DNA from 3 places in the Mesorhizobium sp. LjRoot246 genome. Region 2 is predicted to be linked to each of the others. Evidence: predicted binding sites of a transcription regulator. Region 2 holds the regulator's gene; each other region holds the start of a gene.

Region 1 (2,266 bases), 1.8 Mb from region 2:
TGGCGGCGACCGGCTTGTCGGCTGCATCGAAGGCGCCGCCTGCGATATCGGTCGCGGCCGAGAAGTCGACGACGAAGATCTGTCGCACCAGCGAGGTGTCACCCTTCACGCCCTGGCCGTTGCCGCTGTCGCGCGCCAGCATCAGGAAGGTCTGATCCGACAGCGCCACGATCTCGCTTTGCGCGGCGACCTTGGTCTTGCCCTTGGCATCCTTGAACACTGGCAGCGGCACGACATATTCGTGCGCCAGCTTGAGATGCGCGAGGTCGGATGCGTCGTAGACCAGCGCACGCGTGTTCTGGCGCGTCGCGGGCGAATCGCCGCCATCTTGGCGAGGCGCCGACTGCAGCACGGCGATCAGGAACTTGCCATCGGGCGTCATCGCCATGCCTTCGAGGCCCTGGTTGTTCTGGCGGCCGGTGTCGGGATCCTTTGGATCGGGCTCGGCGGCACCGGGACCCGGATTATCCGAGGCGAAGTTCGGCGCGCCGTGGCGCATCGGCACGAGTGCCGCCGGCGGCTGCGTCGCCGACATCAGATGTCCGTCGGCCGAGAACCGGTAGATGTTCGGGCCGTATTCGTCGGAGATGAACATCGAACCGTCGGGCAGCCGCACGATCGCCTCGTTGTCGAGCGCCAGCTTGCCGTTGTCGGCTTGCGGCAGGATCGGCATGTCGCCGCTTGCCGCGCGCACGCCGTTGAGCGGATCGAGGCCAGTGGCATCAGCGCCCTTGTCGTCGGTGAGAAGCATGGTGCCGGCGAGCGTTGCCTTGACTTCAGTCTGCTCCTGGCCGGCAGCGGGTGCCGCACCCGGTGCTACCGGAGCAAACTCGATGCCGATCGTGTTGAGGCGCGGCCGGTAGTCGGTGGTGCCGGCGACGTTGTAGCCGCGGTCCGGCAGCAGCCAGAGCGAGCCCTTGTAGCCGGAGGCGTCACGCGTCCAGCCTGATGTGTCGATCGCCATGCCGGAGCCCGAGCCGAACGTCTCGCCGAACTTGTCGCGCTGGGCGGCCGGAATGCGACCGACTCCGACCAGCCCCTTGTTGACGAAGCTGGTCCTGTCGGCGAGCGCCGGCGTCAGGGCGGTGAACAATGCCAGCGCGACGCCGAGCGGCGCGGTTCGGTGCAGATGTTTCATGGACAATCCTCTTTGTGACAGATGTGCGGAGCGGCCGCAGGACGAAAATCTGAAAGAGGTGCAACATCGACGATGCCGCGAGCGCCTCCCCGAAACGCGGTCTACGGCGCGAACATGATGCTTGCGTGACAGCGCGCTGTGCATGCCCGCCGTCTCCTTCGCGCGACGATAAAAACTTCCGCCTGGCTCAAAATTGATGCTATGGACACTTATGTCTAGTACATATACGGTCCGGCGCATCGGCTTCGTCACGTCGGGCGGATTTAGCTACATGATCGGCAAGAGCGTCGCGCTGGCGTTGGTGGACGACGATTTTGCCGAGGAGGGGACAGCGCTTTCGGTGCACATTGTCGGCGTCGAGCGGACGGCGCGTGTCATCGCGGCCTCGCCATACGATCCCGAGGGCAAGGCGATGCGGCAATGAGGAGGATTTCCAATGGTCGATGACGCGGCACGTGATGTCAGGCGCGAGCGCCGGCGTGGACGCACGGGCGAGGCCGGCAGCGAAAGCAGCCGCCGCCCCAACTACCATTCGCTGAAGAACCCCTTCCTGCCGCAGCCGATCTTTTCCGACGATCAGGTGGCCGCGATCCACGACACGGCGCTGCGGGTGCTGGAAGAGCTCGGTATCAAGGTGCTGCTGCCGCAAGCGCGCGAGCATTTCGCCAGCGGCGGCGCGCTGATCGATCCGGACACCAACATGGTGCGCATCGGTCGCGATATGGTGACGGCGGCACTGGCCTCGGCGCCGAAGTCGATCCATGTCCATGCCGGTTCCCGCGCCCGCGATCTGACGCTCGAACTCGGCTCGATGGCGTTCCTGGCCGGGAGCGGAGCGCCGAACGTCACCGACCTCGAACGCGGCCGGCGGCCGGGCACGCTCGCCGATTTCGAGGATCTGATGCGGCTGGTGCAGCATTTCGACGTGCTGCACATGCTGGGACCCTGCATCGAGCCGCAGGATGTCGACAACCGCTTTCGCCATTATGCCGTCAATCGTGCGCAGCTGACGCTGTCCGACAAGCTCCCGTTCATTTTCGCGCGCGGCACGCCACAGGTCGAGGACGGATTCGAGATGCTGCGGCTGGCGCGCGGCCTGTCGGAGGACGAATTTCGGGCGGGCGCGCA
Region 2 (2,266 bases):
GCGATAGCGCTGCGCTGGCGCGATCCCCAGCGCTACCGTGACGATTTCATCGCCATCCTCCTGTCGCACGGCATCGGCATGGGCCTGGTGCTGAAGGGCGAGCTGTTCACCGGCACCCATTCCTCGGGCGGCGAGTTCGGCCACATGATCCACCGGCCGAACGGCGCGCTGTGTCGCTGCGGACGGCGCGGCTGCGTCGAGGCCTATGCCGGCAACTACGCCATCTGGCGCAACGCAAGGCAACTGGGTGAGGACGCAGAACCCGTTGCCGATGTCAGCGATGCCGACATGCGCGCCCTGGCGACCGCGGCCCGCGAAAGGGATGGACCGGAGCGGGAAGCCTACCGCAAAGCCGGCGAAGCGCTCGGCTACGGCCTCGGCAGCCTGTTTGCGCTGATCGACCCGGCACCCGTTGCCATGGTCGGCGCCAGTGCCGCCGCTTTCGACCTGATCGAGCCGGCGCTGCGCGAGGCCATCGCCCAGACCGCCGGCGGCCAGCACTCGAAATCGATTTCCTTCGACACCGAGCCCAACGAACTGCCGCTGATCCGCGAAGGCTGCGCGATGCGGGCGCTGACCTTCGTCGATCAGGAGATTTTCGCGCCCGGCGCGCAGGCGAGAGCGGGCCTCGTCGGTAAGAACGTCGCTTGAGTTAGTCCTCCCTGATGGCGTAGCCCGCGCCTCGGATCGTGCGGATGACGTCGGGCATGCGGCCGTTGTTGACCGCCTTGCGCAGCCGGCCGACATGCACGTCGACCGTGCGCTCGTCGATGTAGATCGTCTCGCCCCAGACATTGTCGAGCAGCTGGCTGCGCGAGAACACGCGGCCGGGATGACGCATCATGAATTCGAGCAGGCGGAATTCGGTCGGCCCGAGGCGGATCTCGCTCTTCTTGCGATAGACCCGGTGCGACTCGCGGTCGAGCACGATGTCGCCGACCTTGAGCACGCTGGACAGCACTTCCGGTTTGGCGCGGCGCAGCAGCGCCTTGACGCGGGCCATGAACTCCGGGGTCGAGAACGGCTTGACCAGATAGTCGTCGGCGCCGGTCGACAGGCCGCGCACGCGATCGCTTTCCTCGCCGCGCGCGGTCAGCATGATGATCGGCAGCCGCTCGGTCTCTGGACGCATTCGCAGGCGCCGGCAGAGTTCGATGCCGGAAACCGCCGGCACCATCCAGTCGAGCACCAGAAGGTCGGGAACGTTCTCCTGCAGCCGGATCTCGGCCTCGTCGCCGCGCGTCACCACCTCGACCTGGTAACCCTCGGACTCCAGATTGTAGCGGAGCAGCACGCCTAGCGGCTCCTCATCCTCCACCACCATGATGCGTGGCGCGATCATCGGCTGGTTACCCCTGTCATGCCGCTGGCGCGGACATTGCCGTCTCGTCCTGCTTCGGACGATTGGCGGGCAGTTGCGTGCCGGTCAAAACATAATAGGCATTTTCGGCGATGTTGGTCACATGGTCGCCGATGCGCTCGAGGTTCTTGGCGCAGAACAACAGATGCGTGCAGGCCGTGATGTTGCGCGGGTCTTCCATCATATAGGTCAGCAGCTCGCGAAACACGGAGGTGTATTTCACGTCGATGCGCTCGTCGTCGGCGCGCAGTTTGGCCAAGGCCTCGGCGTCGCGCGCCGCATATTCCTCGATCACGCCCTGCACCTGGATCAACACCAGCTGCGCCATCCCGTCGATCGAATGCGACAGGTCGCGCGGCGTGACGCTCAGCCCGACGGTGCCGACGCGCTTGGCGATGTTCTTGGCAAGGTCGCCAATGCGTTCGAGATCGCCGGCCATGCGGATCGAACCGACCACCGCACGCAGGTCGTTGGCCATCGGCTGGCGCTTGGCGATCAGCGTGATGGCCCGGTCGTCGAGCTCACGCTGGCGCGCGTCCATGATGGCGTCGTCGGAGACGACGCGCTGTGCAAGCGCATTGTCCGAATTGAGCAATGCCTTGGTCGAGCCACTGACCATCAAGCGGGCGAGATCGCCCATGTCGCGGATCAGGCGGCTGATCTGCTCCAGATCCTCATCGAAAGATGCGACGGTATGTTCACCCATGATCTTCGTCCCTCGTATGCCTGAACTTAGCCGAACCGGCCGGTGATATAGTCCTGGGTGCGTTTGTCGTCGGGGGTGGTGAACATCTTGTCGGTGGCTCCCTCCTCAACCAGATAGCCGAGATGGAACATCGCGGTGCGCTGCGACACGCGCGCCGCCTGCTGCATCGAGTGGGTGACGATGACGATCGTGTAGTTCTG
Region 3 (2,266 bases), 2.4 Mb from region 2:
CGAGCAGGCCGCCCTTGGCGTTCTGCTCATCGATGAGCATCAGCATAGCGTCCTTCAGTGTCGTCTCCGAAATCGCCATGGTCCCCGACAGCGAATGGAGAATGCCAACTTTGATCGTGTCGTCGGCAGCCCTGGCGGGTGCCGAGGTCAACAGGCCGGCGGCAACCACGCTCGCCGAGAACATTTTTGTTATTTTCGAGAAATTGCCCCTCATATTACACACTCCCAAGCTGGTTGATTGCACCGCAACACTACAATGCAACCCCCATGCCAATCGCTTTGGCGGAGCCGAAGGGACACGAATAATTTAGAGATATCAGCGCCTTGGAATATGGAGCTTACAAAACAAAGAGAGCCGGCCTGAAACCGATTGAGAGAAATTTGCGCAGCGTAGGGCACTATTGCCTAATTTTCGCTCATTTTTGGCCGGTGCCTAGATTTTGATCTCAACAAGCGTGCCGCGGGCACCGATGTTGCGGCACGGTGCAGAAATAGGGCAAGCTCGCTCCATAAACGGGCGACGTCATGGTTTCAGGCATTTCACGCATTTTCATCGGCATTCTGCTTCTGGCGGCGGCAACCGGGGCCGCGCGAGCCGACTTCAGCGACGGTAAGATGCCAGACGGAAGCTATCACTGCGAGGTCTACCTGCTCGGTATGTTCCTCAGCCTCGGCGACATCACCATCAAGGGGAATGTCTACAGCGGCCCGGTCTACACCGGCATCGGCACCGCACGGCAGGGCTACAACTATCAGATGGATGCCAACGGCGTGATCTCGTGGCTGGGGCCATTGGGCGGCTATACCGCCGGCGGCAATTCGCTGTCGCTGACCCAGGCAACACTGGACAGTGGGACCGCGCCCTCCTTCGACATCGTCATGAAGCAGCCAGATGGCGCCTTCACCGCCTCGACCTGCACCAAGGGAAGCAGCCAGTAGGTCCATTCCCTGGGCAATCGCCGCCGCCTCAGCCTCATGTCATCTGGATGTTGCCGAAACTGGATAGGCAGCGGTGCGCCGTCACCATCCACCCTGAGAGGCAGACACCATGGCCAACGCACCGTCTTCATCCTCCCCTGTCATTCGCGACGTCATCGCCGAGCGCGTCTCGCGCCGGGCTCTCCTGAAAGGCAGCCTTGCATCCGGCGCGCTGATTGCCGGCGGCAGCTTTGTCGGCTCGTTGTTTGCCGGCGAAACACATGCCGCGGCAGCGCTTTCCACACTCGGTTTTCCCGAACTGAAGCGCGTCTACGACAAGACCCATGCGGCCGCCGAGGGGTACGAGACCACGATCGTGGCGCGCTGGGGCGACCCGCTTGTCGCCGGGCTGCCGGATTTCGATGGCAACAAGGTCGCCGCCGAAGAGCAGGAAAAGCGCTTTGGTTACAATTGCGACTACATCGCCTTCCTGCCGCTGCCGAAAGGCACCGTGAATTCCGACCACGGCCTGCTTTGCGTCAACAACGAGTACATTTCGCCCAACGTCATGTTTCCCGGCATGACCGAGGATGACGCCGGCAAGACGATGAGCAAGGAACAGGTCGACCTCGGCATGGCCGCCATGGGCCATTCGATCGTCGAGGTGCAGTTGAAGGACGGCAAGTGGGGCATCGTCGAAGACAGCCCGCTCAACCGCCGCATCACGGCAAACACCGAGATGACCGTTTCCGGCCCCGTTGCCGGCCATCCACTGATGAAAACATCTGCCGACGCGACCGGCACGAAGGTGCTCGGCACCAGCTACAATTGCAGCGGCGGCTTCACTCCCTGGGGCACCGTGCTGACGTGTGAGGAAGGCGTTTCCGACCTGTTCGGCGGCGACCCGAAGAAGGCGCCGACATCAGACATTCTCGACCGCTACGGCTTTGACGGTTCCGACATCTACGGCCGCGGCCGCTTCCATGATCGCTTCAATCTCGACAAGGAGCCGAATGAGGCCAACCGGTTCGATTGGGTGGTCGAGATCGACCCCTATGATCCGGCCTCGAAGCCGGTCAAGCGCACCGCCCTTGGCCGCATGTCGCACGAAGCATCCACGGTCGTCCTCAACAAGGACGGCCGCGTCGTCGTCTACATGGGCGACGACGACTATTTCGAATACATGTACCGCTTCGTCTCGAACAAGGCCTACGATCCGGCCAAACCGGCCTCCGGCAACAGCCTGCTGGATGACGGCGTGCTTTCGGTCGCCCGCTACGACGCCGACGGCTCCATGACCTGGCTGCCGCTGGTTCACGGCCAGGGCAAGCTCACCGCCGAGAACGGC

What was found. Region 2 encodes PhoB, which activates phosphate uptake and scavenging genes when phosphate is short. Its sites were predicted from a motif close to TGTCATNNANCTGTCAT; they were not measured.
Region 1: the regulator PhoB is predicted to act here: its motif matches at 1,253-1,269, upstream of ACSQ3L_RS16080 (esterase-like activity of phytase family protein).
Region 3: the regulator PhoB is predicted to act here: its motif matches at 977-993, upstream of ACSQ3L_RS18830 (PhoX family protein).

What each region holds. Positions count from the first base shown of each region.
Region 1 covers NZ_CAXUSN020000001.1:3,330,439-3,332,704, forward strand. The annotation lists gene ACSQ3L_RS16080 (esterase-like activity of phytase family protein) at 1-1,138, opposite strand, end outside; partial or broken gene ACSQ3L_RS16085 (glycine cleavage T C-terminal barrel domain-containing protein) at 1,371-1,562, shown strand; gene ACSQ3L_RS16090 (trimethylamine methyltransferase family protein) at 1,575-2,266, shown strand, end outside.
Region 2 covers NZ_CAXUSN020000001.1:1,535,875-1,538,140, reverse strand. The annotation lists gene ACSQ3L_RS07330 (ROK family protein) at 1-651, shown strand, start outside; gene phoB (phosphate regulon transcriptional regulator PhoB) at 653-1,342, opposite strand; gene phoU (phosphate signaling complex protein PhoU) at 1,359-2,066, opposite strand; gene pstB (phosphate ABC transporter ATP-binding protein PstB) at 2,093-2,266, opposite strand, start outside.
Region 3 covers NZ_CAXUSN020000001.1:3,898,255-3,900,520, reverse strand. The annotation lists gene urtA (urea ABC transporter substrate-binding protein) at 1-214, opposite strand, end outside; gene ACSQ3L_RS18835 (hypothetical protein) at 526-939, shown strand; gene ACSQ3L_RS18830 (PhoX family protein) at 1,049-2,266, shown strand, end outside.